2 regions of the Micromonospora sp. NPDC048871 genome follow, and region 2 is predicted to be linked to the other one. Evidence: riboswitches for the same ligand, from Rfam matches in the RefSeq annotation. Region 2 holds a riboswitch; the other holds the start of a gene.
What was found. A riboswitch is a leader RNA that binds a small molecule or an ion and turns the genes downstream of it on or off. The one in region 2 is predicted to bind cyclic di-AMP.

Region 1 (7,390 bases), on a different contig from region 2:
GACCGTCGAGCTGCTGGTCGGTCACCGGCAGGGTCGAGGTGATCAGATCGCGGGTTCGCCCGATCCCCTGCCGCAGTTCGTCACCCAGCTCGCTGAACTGGCTGGCGGTCAGGTTCCAGACCAGCACCCCCAGACCGCCCAGGATGCCGAGCAGCAGCAGGACGGTGAGCAGGGCGGCCAGCGAGGCGGGTAGCCGTAGCCGACGCAGCGCGAGTTGCACCGGGTCGAGCAGCGCGGAGAGGAAGAAGGTGGCGGCCAGGGCGATGGCCAGCGGCGTGACCAGGATGATGATCCGGGCCAGCAGGTAGAGCCCGGCGGCGATCACCACCAGGCAGGCGCTCCACAGCACGGCGGTACGTACCAGCCAGGGCAGGCTCGCCCACGCCTGTCGTGGTCCGGCTCCCCGGTCCGCTGCCTCCTCGGTCCCGCGCCCGGCACCCGCTGCGACCACGTCGCCCTCCTCGCGTCCGCGAGGAGGTACCCATCCACCCCCCATCCGACACCGCCCACCCGCTCCCAGCCTGGGTGATCAGAGGTTTCTCGGTCGGGATTCAGGCCGATCCGGACCAAAACTTCTTGATCAACACCCCGAGCGGCGGGGGTGGGGGTGGGGTGGTTAGTAGGCGGTGGCGGGGGTTCGGGGGGTGGAGACGGGGACGGCGGGGAGGTCGCGGGTCTGGTCGGTGTCGGGTTCGGCGAAGGGGAGCAGGGAATCCTGGGGTTCGGCTGCCGGCAGGAGGGCGGAGACGGTCTCCGCTCGCAGGCTGCGGGCGGCTGCGGCGGCCGCCTCGGCGGCGTGCCAGGCTTCCTGCTCCAGGTCGCGGGCGATGCGCTGCTGGGCCAGCCGGTGGTCGCGGATCGCCCGGTGCAGCACCAACTCCTGCTCGACCGGGTGCAGGCGGGGATCCCAGCCACGGTGCGCGAAGACGTCACTGAGCTGCTCCACCGACAGATCCCGCCGCCAGTACGCCTCCAGGGCCGCCCGGTGCAACCAGCGCTCCCGGTCGGCGTACTCGGCCGGGGTGCGGGGGGTCTGCGGCAGCGGCATGCTCGCGGCGTCGGCCAACCGACGAACGTCCGCCTCCGCCGCCTGGTACGCCTGCCACGCCTGCTCGGCCGCGTCCTGCGCGGCCACCCACTCCTCGCGTCGGCGGCGAGCGGTCGCCTCGGCCCGCTCGGCGGCCACCATGACCTCCTGAGCCCACCGGTCCTCCTCGTGGGGCTCCGGCGGACTCGGCAGGGCGGCCTCGCGGATGCGGGCACCCACGTCGAACCGGAGCCGCCGGGGACGCAGCAGCAGAGCGGAGACGGCGAGCGTGACGATGCCCAACAGGCTCAGCCAGATCGCGGCGGCCCGGGGCACGTCGGGAAGGACGGCGGAGAGAGTGGTCTGCATCATCAGCACCTCGTGGCGGATAGGTTTCGTCGTCTGTGCTGCCAGGGCGGGAACGAGGCCGGGAGGCGGTGGCACGGGTTCTGGACTGCGGCCCTGACCGGGGGCGGGACGGGCCGGTATCGGCGGTGGTCAGCCCCCGGTCGGCCGATGGTTCTCAGCCCGACCCGGTCGGGCGGCGCTCCTCGGCTCGCTCCGGTCAGGCGGTGGGTGGGCCGCGCCGGGTCGGTTCACCGGCACCGGTCGCGAGGTGTACGACGGCGGGCCGGGGCGCGACGGCGATGGCCGGCGCGGCAGCGGCCTCGGAGGGCTCAGGGTGCGACACCACGGTTACGGCGAGCGCCCGGACGGGCTGGGTTGGCGCGTGACCGATGGCGGACGCAACGGAGACCACAGACCCGGTGGCGGGCGCAGCGGTGACCGCAGGCCCGGTGGAGGTCGACACCTCTCGTCCCGGCCACTTGGTCAGGGGGCCATCCACGGCTCGGCTGGCGAGTCCGGTGGTGGCCGGCGCCGCCGGGAGATCGGTGGTGTCGGGGCGACCTGCGGTGGCCCCGCCGAGACCGACCGCGAGGATGAGTGCCACCAGCGCCAGGCGGGTCAGATCCGCCAGCGCGCAGCGCCCGGCCGGCCACAGTGGACGGGCGAACGCGAAAGTCGGCACGCGGTCAAACCTATCGCCCCTGCCGCAGGATCGCAGCGGTCCGTTCGGCCCGGGATGGTGAAGCCGACCACGCCGTCACTGCCGCAGCGGACGGGCCGCCGGGGCCGCACAGCTGTCAGGGGGTGGGGCCGGCCACCGGCTCCTTGGTGAACAACGCCAGCAGGTCGCCGACCTGTCGATCGGCCTCGGCGGGGTGACGGAACCGGCCGGCCGGGTTGAGGGTGTACTCGTTGCGTCGCCCGACCCGGGTGCGGTGCAGGTAACCCCCGGCCTCCAGGTCGGCGACGATGGCCTGGGCGGCCCGCTCGGTCACCCCCACCTCGTCGGCGACGTCCCGTAACCGGGCAGTGGGGTTGCGGGCGATGGCGAGCAGCACATGAGCATGATTGGTGAGAAAAGTCCAGTTACGGGCGTTCTCCCGCTCGCCGGTGGTTGCCATGCCGCCCATCGTATGGGCCTTTCGGCTTCTCCGGGCCACGCCGTCCGGCCCGAGCACCCTGACCTGCGCGAAGGCAAGTGTTCGGCGATACCTGAAATGCATATCACGCATTGCTTGACGCGGCTTGCAGTGCGTGTGACGGTTGGAGCAGCCCGCGACCAGCGTCGGCCGGGGTGACCAGGCATCCCATGAGCAGCGAGGAGACGCCGGATGAGTCGACCCGGAGCGATCGGAACACACCCAGGGCTGGAGCGTGAACTGCTCACTGCGGATCTTCCGGGTGCCCCGCAGCGGGCGCTGGCCGAGCTGATCGCCGGCAACCGGCGGTTCGTCACCGACACCCCGTGGCATCCGAATCAGAACGCCGGGCGGCGGGCCGCCGTGGCGGCCGAGCAGCATCCCTTCGCGGTGATCGTGGGCTGCTCGGACTCCCGACTGGCCGCCGAGATCATCTTTGATCGTGGGCTGGGGGACCTCTTCGTGGTCCGTACCGCCGGGCACACCATCGGCCCCGAGGTGCTGGGCAGTGTCGAGTACGCGGTGGCCGTCCTGCGTACGCCGTTGGTGGTGGTGCTCGGGCACGACTCGTGCGGTGCCGTGCAGGCGGCCCGGGCGGCCCTGGCCACCGGCAGCACCCCCGCCGGGCACCTGGGCGCGGTGGTGGACGCCGTGGTGCCCAGCCTGCGCCGGGCGGAGGCCGCCGGGGTGGAGGACCTGAACCAGATCGTCGACATCCACATCGCGCAGACCGTGACGGCGATGCTGGAGGCCTCCACCACCCTGGCCGCCGAGGTGTCCGCCGGGCGCTGCGCGGTGGTCGGCATGTCGTACCGGCTGGCCGCCGGGGAGGCCCGGGCGGTGGCCGCGGAGCCCGCCGACCTGGTTGCCACCGCCGCCCTCGCCGCCTGACGACGAGGGCCGTCCTGCCAGCCGGCGGGACGGCCCTCGAAGCGGTGCCGGAGACGCTAGAGCATCGAGACGTGTACGTGGTCGGTGTGGTTCGACGGGCCGCTGTAGGAACTCCATCCGGTCGCCGGGAACCAGATCTGCCGGTTCCAGATCACGTAGTAGACACCCAGCCGGTCGGCGTTACGGACCAGGAAGGCGGCCAGGTTGTTGCCGTAGATCCGGGTGTCGTTGTTGTACCAGGGGCGGAAACCGCTGTTCTGCAACGACCAGTCACAGGCCCGGCCCTTGGGGTGCTCCCACTTGTCACCCGGGCGGTAGCAGCCGACGAACCGGTTGAACCCAGCCCGCTTGACCTCCTTGTACATGTGCAGGGTGCGCGCGGTGATGCAGCCCGAGGTGGTCGGGTCGTCCTGGTTGCACGACTCGGGCTTCCAGCCGCCGTCGGAGGACCGGTTGGGGCCGGGGCGGGCCACCGGGGAGGTAGCGGCCACCAGGCCACCGGTGAGGCCGACCCCACCGACCAGCCGGAGGGACTTCTCCGCGTCGCTCTTCTTGCGGGCCATGTCGTTGGTCAGCTTCTGCTGCTCGCGTACCTCGGCGTCGAGCGCCAGCTTGGCCGTCTCGGCGCGGCGCTTGACCGCGTTGACCTCGGCCAGCTTCTTGCTGTTGACCAGGTTCAGCTCGTCCAGGGCGGAGGCCCGGTGGATGAAGGAGTCCGGCGCGTTGGTCTGCAACAGCATGGCGATCGCGCCGACCCGCCCGGTCCGGTACGACTGGGTGGCGATCTCGGCGACCTGTGGGGCAAGGGCGTCCAGGTCGGCCTCGGCGCGGCGGAGTTCGACGGCCAGCTTGAGCTGCTTCTTCTTGGACTTCTCCAGCTTCGACTTGGCCTTGGTGTAGTCCCGGTTGGTCGCCTCGATCAACTCGTTGAGCATCGGCGGATCGTCGTCGTGACCGGCTGGTTTGGGGGCGTTCGGCGCAGCCGTCGCCGGCAGGGGGCCGGCGAAGACGGCGAACGCGGCGAACACGGCCACCACGGGCGTCAACCAGCGGCGTAGGGGTGCCGTCACTGTCTTCCCTTCCATCGACCGCCGACCGGGTTAGCTGACGGGTTCGGGACGGAAGTGGCCCCTACCGCTTTCGCGGATTCACCCCAGGTACCTGGGTCCCCGGCTCGCCTGGCGGCGATTGGGCGGTGGCACCGCAGGCGCCGGTGCGCGCCTTCGGCGGTGACCGGCAGTGAGGTTACCCGAGAGTCCGTCTGGGCTTCTACGTACCGAACCCGGCGAGATACGTCATTTCGTAATCGCAATGGGTGACGAGCGCCACGCATAGCGACCGATGTGGTCGGCGTGCTCACGTTGAGCAGTGTCACCATGGGGTGTCGGTGCTCCTGTCCGGTTCGGGCCACTCCGAACGGGTGGCGGGGGGTGTGTGACGGGTACGCGGATCGCTGAGAGCCTGCAGGGCCTCGGCCCGGTCCGTAGCCGGCCGGGGGACCCGGGGGCGGCCTTCGCCGACGGCGGCCACCTCGTCGGGGGCGGGGGCCGCGAGGTCCGTCCCGGCGCGCTGCCGACCGGCGGTGGTCACCACCGTGGCCAGGGCGGTGGTCAGGGGTACGGCGGCGATCAGCCCCAGGGTGGCCACCACACTGCGGACGATCTCCTGGGCCAGGAACTCGCTGGTGAGGATCTGCCCCAGGGCGCGGGAGTCGGCCGTCAGCAGGAGCAGCAGGGGCAGCGAGGCACCGGCGTACGCCAGGACGATGGTGTTCACCACCGAGGCGATGTGGGCCCGGCCCACCCGGGTGGCCGAGCGGTACAGCTGGCGGCGGGACAGGTTGGGGTTGGCGTGGGCCAACTCGGTGACCGCCGCGGCCTGGGTGACGGTGACGTCGTCGAGGACCCCCAGCGAACCGATGATGATGCCGGCCAGCAGCAGGCCGTGCAGGTCGACATCGCCCCGGAACATCGACAGGGTGGTGGCGTCCTCGCTGCCGAACCCCGTCAGGTGGGTGGCGTTCGTGGCGGCCAGACCGAGCAGCCCGGTGAGCACCAGGGCGCCGAGGGTGCCGAGTACGGCCACCGAGGTCTGCGCGGACACCCCGTGGGTCAGGTACAGCACCACGAACATGATCAACGCGGCGCCGACGATGGCCACCACCAGGGGCGGCTGGCCGGCGCTGATGCCCGGCAGTACGAAGGTGAGCAGGATGGCGAAGCTGGCCCCCAGCCCGGCCAGGGCCGCCAGCCCGCGCAGCCGCCCGAAGGCCACGATGGCGGCGGCGAAGAGCACCCCCAGCCAGATCAGGGGCATCCCCCGCTGGTGCTCGGCGATGTTGTAGTTGCTGATCGAGGGGTCCTCCGGGTCGATCAGCGAGACCAGGATGACCTCGTCGCCGACGTCCACCGAGGGGGCGCCCGGCCCGGCCGGGATGGGGGTGTCGACCTGCTGACCGGCGTCCGGGCCGTCCTGGACCTGCACCGTGACGGTGCCGCAGGGACCCCCGCCGGTGGTCGGGGTGCCCTCCGGCACGGTGGGGTTGGGCGGGCAGGGTTCGGTGACCACCCGGGTGACCGTGCCCTGGTAGCGGGGCAGGTCGTCGGCGGCCTCCGGGCGGGGGGCGTCGCGGGGCCAGAGCACCAGGGCGGCGATCAACGTGACGAGGAAGAGGGGGACGACCGTCACGATGAGGATCCGCCGCACCCCGGGCGGGGTGGGCGGAGCGGTCCGGCTGTGATCGGCGCCCATTCGCTAGTCTCCCAACGATCTCTTCAGCGGAGTACGTGTCGGCGGGCGAGTCGGTTCAGCCCGGTCGTACGACTGTCGCGGTGGGCGGCCGAGGTGGCCGGAATGTGGCGGACCCGCTGCGTACGGTGATTGCCGGGGTGGGCTCTGACCGGCCGCCGGACAGTGGCGGCGGATGCGGGTGCGCCGCCGGTGGCGGACGCAGGCCGGTGGGCCCGGATGTCGGCAGACCATCGTCTGGGAATCGTAGCCAGCCCGGGATCGGATCGCAGGCCGCGCCCGTTCCTCGGCGGTTCGCGGCCGGCGACCTGGGTGTCGTGGTGGCGTTCAGCCCCGCTTCATCAGGCGGCCCACGGCGGCCATCATCTCGGTGGCCATCTCGTCGGCGCGGCCCTCGACTGCGCCGGTGTGCATGCAGTGCCGGGCGTGCCCGTCGAGCAGGCCCAGGGCGACCTTGTCCAGTGCCGCCTGGATGGCGGAGATCTGGGTCAGCACGTCGATGCAGTAGCGATCCTCGTCGACCATCTTCTCGACGCCGCGTACCTGACCCTCGACCCGGCGAAGCCGGGCTAGCAGTTGGTCCTTGCTGGCGGTGTAGCCACGGATCGGCGCGGGTGTGGTCATGACAACGAGGATAACCTACCCCCGGGGGGTATGTTAGGGTCGGCGTTGGAGATACCCCCCGTGGGTATTCTTCAAGACGCCGGCCGCCTCTCGGCCGGGTCAGGCGGAGGAGGAGAGTTCCATGGTCACCACGACGTACCAGGTGCAGGGCATGACCTGCGGACACTGCGTCGGCGCGGTCAGCGCCGAGGTCACCGCGCTGCCCGGGGTCACCGAGGTAGCGGTCGACCTGGCCACCGGCCAGGTCAAGGTCACCAGCGAACAGCCGCTGGACGACGAGGCGGTCCGCGCGGCCGTCGACGAGGCCGGATACGAACTGGTCGGCGCCTGAGGCGACCGACGGCGGAAACCCGAGGTGCGACCATGAACACAGCGACGAAGCTGACCGGCTTCGCGCTAGGTCTGGTGGCGGTGTTCGGCGCGGCCTACGGGGTAGGTCAGCTGACCGACCCGCCCGCCCCGATCGTCGCCGAGGGCCACCAGGCGGGCGACGGCTCGCACGACACGACCGCACCCGGCCACGACACCCCGGATCCCGGTGGGCACCTGCCGGGCGGGCTGCTCGTCTCCGACCGGGGCTACACCCTGGTGCCGGTCGCCGCCCCCGAGGGCG
Region 2 (7,390 bases):
GTCCGGCAACGGGTCTGGCCCCATTCGTGGATTGAGCGGGGCTTCCGGACTACGCTAGCTCTCGAACATTATTGGCCATGGACCGTCGCCCTCGCGCCCGGTTGCAGGCCGGACGAGGTCGTAACCCCTCTGGAGAGCGTCGTGCCCAAGTCTCAGGTCCGTAAGAAGAAGGTGTACACCCCGCCCACGGACGTCCGCCCGACGGCGACAGCGGCGACGCGTAAGCCCAGCCCGATCTGGCTGCCGGTCACCGCCGTGTCCCTGATCGTCTTCGGCATCGGTTGGTTGGTGGTCTACTACCTCTCCGAGCAGGAGTACCCCGTCATGGAGTTGGGGTACTGGAACCTGGCGGTGGGTTTCGGCGCCATGGTCGGCTCCCTGATCCTGCTTTCCCGCTGGCGCTGACCCCTGGGTCCTCCGACTACGGTCGGTGACGTGTCGAGCCCCGGCCGTGCGGCTGCTGCGATCGCCTCCTAAGGTGTGCGCAGGGCGGCGCGGCCCAGGTGCGAGAAGACTCACGTTACTGCTGGGTAACCTTGCGCGTAGGCTGCACTGCATGACCGAGCGGGAAGGTCATCGGCGGGTCCGGTTCCAGGTGCGGCAGCGGTTGAGATCGCGTACGCACCTATGACCCGGGCTCCGGTCGCCTAGCCGCTCGCCAGGCAGCAGACCGGGAGGCCAACTCGATGGGCAGCGTCCAGATCGTCACCACGATCCTCGCGGCCGCCATCACCGCTGTCGCGGTGTGGCTTGCGGTACGCGCGGTCATGCAGATGACGGCCGTGATCCGGCTGGGTCAGCCCGACCCGTCCCGGTTCGGTGACAAGGCCGGCCGTACCAAGACCATGCTCGCGGAGACCGCCGGGCACACCCGGATGCTGCGCTGGAGTGTGGTGGGCGCGGCGCACTGGGTGGTGATGGTCGGCTTCATCGTGCTGTCGCTGCTGGTGCTTGAGGCCTACTTCGAGGTGGTCTCCCCGACCGGTGGGCTGCCCCTGGTCGGCGGGTGGGCGCTCTACGGTCTGGTCACCGAGTGGATCGGCATCCTCGGCATCGTCGGGATCCTGGTGCTGATCGGCATCCGGGTGGCCAACCGGCCGAACCGGGCCGGTCGCCGGTCGCGGTTCACCGGGTCGACGATGTGGCAGGGCTACTTCGTCGAGGCGATCGTCCTCGCCGTACTGATCATGGGTTTCCTGATCCGGGGCTTCAAGGTGGCCACGGACCACTTCGAGTACCCGACCTGGGCCACCCCGCTCAGCCACGCGGTCGGCTCGGTGCTGCCGGACTGGGAGTCCGGGGTCAGCGTGGCCGCCCTGATCAAGATCGCGATCTCGATGACCTGGCTCATCGTGATCTCGCTGAACGTCACCATGGGCGTGGCCTGGCACCGCTTCCTGGCCTTCCCCAACATCTTCTTCAAGCGCAAGCCCGGATCGGCCGGCTCCGGTCTCGGTGCCCTGCGGCCGATGATGAGCGACGGCAAGCCGCTGGACTTCGAGGAGGCCGACCCCGAGTCCGACCAGTTCGGGGTGGCCCACGTCGAGCAGTTCACCTGGAAGGGCCTGCTGGACTTCAGCACCTGCACGGAGTGCGGCCGGTGCCAGTCGCAGTGCCCGGCCTGGAACACCGGCAAGCCGCTGTCGCCGAAGCTGCTGGTGCTGAGCCTGCGCGACCACGCGTACGCCAAGGCGCCCTACCTGCTGGCCGGTGGCGGCAAGGACCTCACCGGTGAGGAGAAGGCCACCGCGGCCCAGTTGGCCCACCTAGACGTGCTGGCCCTGGCCGAGGCGGACAAGCCCCTGATCGGCGACGCCGAGGCCGGCGGTGTGATCGACCCGGACGTGCTCTGGTCCTGCACCACCTGCGGCGCCTGCGTCGAACAGTGCCCGGTGGACATCGAGCACATCGACCACATCGTCGACATGCGGCGTTACCAGGTGCTCATCGAGTCCAGCTTCCCCTCCGAGGCCGGGGTGATGCTGCGCAACCTGGAGAACAAGGGCAACCCCTGGGGTGCCCCGCAGAACACCCGGGAGGACTGGACCAAGGGTCTGGACTTCGAGGTTCCCCGGGTCGGCGAGGTGGAGGACTTCGAGTACCTGTTCTGGGTGGGTTGTGCCGGTGCCTTCGAGGACCGGGCCAAGAAGACCACCCGGGCGGTGGCCACCCTGCTGAACGAGGCCGGGGTCTCCTTCGCCATCCTCGGTGAGGGCGAGACCTGCTCGGGTGACCCGGCCCGCCGGATCGGCAACGAGTTCGTCTTCCAGATGCTCGCCCAGCAGAACGTGGAGACCCTCAACGAGGCCTTCGAGGGCCGCGAGAAGGCCAAGCGCAAGATCGTCGCGACCTGCCCGCACTGCTTCAACACCCTGGGCAACGAGTACGGCCAGCTCGGCGGGGAGTTCGAGGTGGTGCACCACACCCAGTTGCTGGCCCACCTGGTCGCCACCGGCAAGCTCACCCCGGTGCAGCCGGTCGACGGCGGGGTCACCTACCACGACCCGTGCTACCTGGGGCGGCACAACCGGATCTTCACCCCGCCGCGCGAGGTGCTGGGTAGCGCGGTAAGCGCCGAGATCACCGAGATGCCGCGGAACAGTGAGCGTTCCTTCTGCTGCGGTGCCGGTGGCGCCCGGATGTGGATGGAGGAGCGGATCGGCAAGCGGATCAACGTGGACCGGGTCGAGGAGGCCATGTCGACCGGGGCGCGGACCATCGCGGTCGGCTGCCCGTTCTGCTCGACGATGCTCACCGACGGGGTGAACGGCAAGGGCGCCGGCGAGCAGGTCGAGGTGGTCGATGTGGCGAGCGTCCTACTGCGGTCGGTCCGGCCCGAGCAGGGTCGGGGCGTCGAGGAGAGCGAGCCGGTCGCCGGCTGACCAGCACGTGACCGTACGAGGTACGGCGGGCCGATGTGGCCCGCCGTACCTCATTTTTCTAATTGACGTGCGTGACTATAACGAAATGATCGACACCCTTTGTGTGCGGTTGGTTGCGCAAACGTGAATCGACCGTTGGTCGCCTTGATTCCACACCGCGCCTTCCCTAATGTTGGGCACCGACCGCCGCGGGTCGTCTGTCTCGCCCCTCAACCGCTCGCGGGACGCCCGGCGGTCGGCTGCAAAGGAGTCGCTGTCGGTGGCAACCATGCCCCTCCATCGTCCTGTGCCCGGATGGCCGCGTCGTCCAGGTGGCCTACGGAGAGCTGCGCACCGCCTGGTCGTGCTGGTGGCCGCCGCCGCGGTCGGTGCCGGCCTGATCGCCGCCCCCGCGTACGCGGAACCCTCCGTGGAGGAGATCGAGCGCCAGATCGACAAGCAGTGGCAGCAGCTTGAGCCCACCATCGAGCAGTACAACAAGGTGCGGTCGCAGCTGAAGGTCAACCGCAAGAAGGCCAGCGACCTGCAGAAGAAGATCCAGCCCCTGGCCCTGGAGGCCGAGCTGGCCATGAACCGGGTGGCCGACCTGGCCTCCCGGTACTACGTCAACGGGCCCTCCCAGGAACTCGGGGCGGTGCTGCTGAACGCCAAGCCGGACATGCTGGGCGAGCAGATGGCCCTGCTGGAGCGGCTGGCCGCGTACGAGCGGCAGCAGCTCGAGGGCGTGATGAAGGTCCGCAAGAAGTACGACGACCAGAAGGCCAAGCTCGACGCGCTGATCGCCGACCAGGAAACCAAGGAAAAGCAGCTGGCGGCGAAGAAGAAGCAGATCGACACCAAGATCAAGCAGCTTGAGCGGTCCCTGCCGGTGACCACGGTCAAGACCACCAACTGCCCGACCATCAACGGGGTGGTCAGCGAGGCGGCCCGGACCGCCATCCGGGTGGCCTGCGCCCAGGTCGGCAAGCCGTACGTCTGGGGTGCCACCGGCCCGAACTCGTTCGACTGCTCCGGCCTCACCCAGTACGCGTACAAGGCCGCCGGCATCTACCTGACGCACTTCACCGGCGCGCAGTGGAACGAGGGCAAGGCCATCTCCCGGGCCGAAGCCCGCCCCGGCGATCTGGTCTTCTTCCGCAGTGACCTCAGTCACGTCGGCCTCTATCTGGGCAACAATCAAATGGTGCACGCGCCCAGAGCGGGTAAACCGGTGAACGTTTCTCCGATCACCACCATGCCGATCGCCGGCTTCCGTCGACCCGGCTGAGGGATCGCACAGGAACATCGGCAGGGCCCCCGGTCAAGAGATCGGGGGCCCTGCTCTGTGTCGGATCTGGACACCCTGCGTCACGGCGTGGATCTGTTGTGTATCGACGGAGGTCGTCCCTAAGCTGGGCAATTGTCGGCCCGATGGCAGTTCAGCCCACCCGGGGCGGTGACGGTCCGACACCGCCGAGTCGCCTGTGCGAGCCGGGGACCCAGGTACCCGGGGTGAATCCGCGATCCGCGCGGTAGGGCGCCCCCTTCCCGCCCGAACCCGTCAGCTAACCCGGTAGGCGGTATGGGGAAGAAGGAGTTGGGAGCCCGGTGGCACACCATGCCCCGCGGCCACCGTCCCCCCGGGCGATGACGCCCGGCCCGGTGACGGCTGCGCCGCGATCTCACTGGTACCGCTGCACCACCGCACTAGCCGCCCTGTCCGCGACCGCCGTCATCCTCACCGGCGGCGCCACGGCGGCCCACGCCGACCCGTCCGTCGACGCCATCGAGCGCCGGATCGACGCGGACTGGAACCGGCTGGAACCACTCATCGAACGGCACAACGCCACCCGGCAGGATCTGGCCGGCAAGCGCCGGGAGGCGGACTCCCTGGCCGCCCGCATCGCCCCCCTCCAGCGCCAGGTCGACGAGGCGATGAGCCAGGTAGGCGCCCTGGCGGCACGGGCGTACATGGGTGACACTGTCGGTGCCGTCAACGCGCTGTTGGGCAGCAGATCCCCCGGCGAGGCCGTGGAGCAGATCGGCCTGCTCGACCGGTACGCCCACCACCAGCAGCAGGCCGTACGACAGGCTGCCGCGCTACGCGACGAACTCGCCGCCGCCAAGGCCCGGCTGGACGTGGCCATCGGCGAGTTGACCCGGACGGAGGTCGCACTCGCGGGGAAGCGACGCCAGATCGACGCCGAGATCGACCGGTTGCAGCGGCTGCGACTGCGGGCGTACGGCCGGGGTGGTGGCGGCCCGCTGCGGCCCGCGCCCTGTCCGGCCGACTATCCGGGCGGGGCGGCCGGGGTGGCGGTGAAGTTCGCCTGCGCCCAGATCGGCAAGCCGTACTCCTGGGGTGCTGAGGGACCCTACGCGTACGACTGCTCCGGTCTGATGCTCGCCGCGTGGGCGCGGGCCGGGGTGGCCCTGCCGCACAACGCGGCCCGGCAGCGTCAGGTGACCCGGTCGGTAGCCCGTAGCGCCCTACGCCCGGGTGACCTGGTCTTCTACTACCGGGATCTGCACCATGTCGGCATGTACGTCGGCGACGGCTGGGTGGTGCACGCCTCCCGCGCCGGTCAGCCGGTGAAGATGAAACGGATGGAGAGCAGCCCCGTCCACAGCTTCGGTCGGCCCGGCTGAGGTCAGCGGGTCGGCCAGGTGCGCCAGTTCTGCCAGGCCCGGCTCGGGGTCGGGCCGCGCTGGCCCTGGTAGCGGGAACCGTAGACGGCCGACCCGTACGGGTGCTCGGCCGGCGAGGAGAGCCGGAAGATGCAGAGCTGACCGATCTTCATGCCGGGCCAGAGGGTGATCGGCAGGTTCGCCACGTTGGACAGCTCCAGCGTGACGTGCCCGGAGAAGCCGGGGTCGATGAAGCCCGCGGTGGAGTGGGTGAGCAGACCCAGCCGACCCAGGCTTGACTTGCCCTCCAGTCGACCGGCGAGCTGGTCACCCAGGGAGATGACCTCCAGGGTGGAGGCGAGCACGAACTCGCCCGGGTGCAGCACGAAGGGCTCGCCGTCGGGCACCTCCACCGGGGAGGTCAGGTCGTCCTGCCGGGTCGCCGGGTCGATGTGGGTGTAGAGGTGGTTGTTGAAGACCCGGAACAACTTGTCCAGGCGTACGTCGATGCTGGAGGGCTGCACCAAGGTGGGCTCGAAAGGCTCCAGCGCGAGGGTGCCCGCCTTGATCTCGGAGACCAGGTCGCGGTCGGAGAGCAGCATCGCCACACCATACCGATATGGCTGACCTGCGTGTCGCGCTACCTGACTAGAACGTATGTTCGATAAGATGTCGGCATGGCTTCCTGGTCCGATTTCGCCGCCGACGAGCCCCGACTCGCCGACGCGATCCGCCTCCTCATGCAGCAGTACGGCCCGGGCTTCGGCTACCTGGCCACGGTCCGCCCCGACGGCGGGCCCCGGGTGCACCCGGTCTCCCCGGTGATCACCGATGACGGTCTCTACTGCTTCGTGATCGACTCTCCGAAGCGGCGTGACCTGGAACGCGACGGGCGCTACGCCCTGCACTCCTTCCCGCCCGAGGAGAGCGACGACGAGGCATACCTCGCCGGTCGGGCCTGGCCGGTGACGGACGACGCCACCGTGGCCCGCCTGGCGCTCGCCGCCCGCGCCGCGCCCCAGGTCGACTGGCGGCTGTTCGAGTTCACGATCGAGGTGGCGATGCTCAGCCGCCGTGGGCACGCCAACCCCGAGGTGCCCGGCGAGCACGGCGGGGTGCCGGCCGTCCAGGTCTGGCTCGACCCGGCGACCACCGCCCCCCAGGCCCAGCGGCCCGCCTCCCTGGCGGCCCACTCCGCCCGCCGCGCCCGCTGCGCGGCCTGACACCAGCCGGTGCCGGCCCCGTCGAACGGGACCGGCACCGGAGGCGGTACGTGCCGAAGGGCTCGCGTCAGGCGGCTCGGTAGGTGTTCCAGGCGCTGATCATGCGGCTGGCCTGGCCCGCCGTGAACTGGTACATGCAGGAGTCGTACGAGTAGTCCATGAAGTTGGTGATCGGGTCGAGGCCCGGGGCGGAGCAGGTGTCCCGACCGGTCGGGCAGCCGCTGGCCGGGGAAGCCTCCGCCGGGGTGTCCGAGACCTGGTCACCCGAGCCGGAGCAGCCGCCCTGGAAGGTGTGGTACAGGTTCAGCCAGTGACCGACCTCGTGGGTGCCGGTGTCGCCCTGGTTGTAGTTGGTGGCCGTGCCGCCGGGCAGCGACTCGCTCAGCACCACCACCCCGTCCATGCTGTTGAGCGTGCGCTGCGGGAAGGTCGCCCAACCGAGCAGGTTGTTGCTCAGCGCCCCCAGGTAGATGTTCAGGGTGTTCTTGCCGCCGACCCGCAACTGGGTCTTCATCTGCCGCTCGGCGGTGGTGCCCTGCCGGATCGGGTACCAGGAGGTGTTGGTGACCCGGTTGATGCTCTGCAACTGGAAGGCGAAGGCGGTCGCCGCCCCACCGGACGCCCCGCTGAAGGCCTGGTTGAGCACGTTGATCTGAGACTGGATCATCGAGTCGGGGA

Region 1: another riboswitch for cyclic di-AMP. It lies ahead of ACGFIK_RS22170 (hypothetical protein); the one in region 2 lies ahead of ACGFIK_RS10180 (NlpC/P60 family protein).

What each region holds. Positions count from the first base shown of each region.
Region 1 is NZ_JBICUM010000011.1:136,356-143,745, reverse strand. Features, by position in the region: gene ACGFIK_RS22195 (AI-2E family transporter) at 1-451, opposite strand, end outside; gene ACGFIK_RS22190 (hypothetical protein) at 617-1,396, opposite strand; gene ACGFIK_RS22185 (hypothetical protein) at 1,593-2,057, opposite strand; gene ACGFIK_RS22180 (MarR family winged helix-turn-helix transcriptional regulator) at 2,173-2,505, opposite strand; gene ACGFIK_RS22175 (carbonic anhydrase) at 2,707-3,405, shown strand; gene ACGFIK_RS22170 (hypothetical protein) at 3,462-4,475, opposite strand; cyclic di-AMP (ydaO/yuaA leader) riboswitch at 4,479-4,610, opposite strand; gene ACGFIK_RS22165 (YibE/F family protein) at 4,777-6,156, opposite strand; gene ACGFIK_RS22160 (metal-sensitive transcriptional regulator) at 6,481-6,777, opposite strand; gene ACGFIK_RS22155 (cation transporter) at 6,899-7,108, shown strand; gene ACGFIK_RS22150 (hypothetical protein) at 7,141-7,390, shown strand, end outside.
Region 2 is NZ_JBICUM010000003.1:262,367-269,756, reverse strand. Features, by position in the region: gene ACGFIK_RS10195 (cell division protein CrgA) at 142-405, shown strand; gene ACGFIK_RS10190 ((Fe-S)-binding protein) at 687-2,882, shown strand; gene ACGFIK_RS10185 (NlpC/P60 family protein) at 3,151-4,149, shown strand; cyclic di-AMP (ydaO/yuaA leader) riboswitch at 4,323-4,456, shown strand; gene ACGFIK_RS10180 (NlpC/P60 family protein) at 4,524-5,510, shown strand; gene dcd (dCTP deaminase) at 5,513-6,091, opposite strand; gene ACGFIK_RS10170 (pyridoxamine 5'-phosphate oxidase family protein) at 6,167-6,712, shown strand; gene ACGFIK_RS10165 (zinc metalloprotease) at 6,780-7,390, opposite strand, start outside.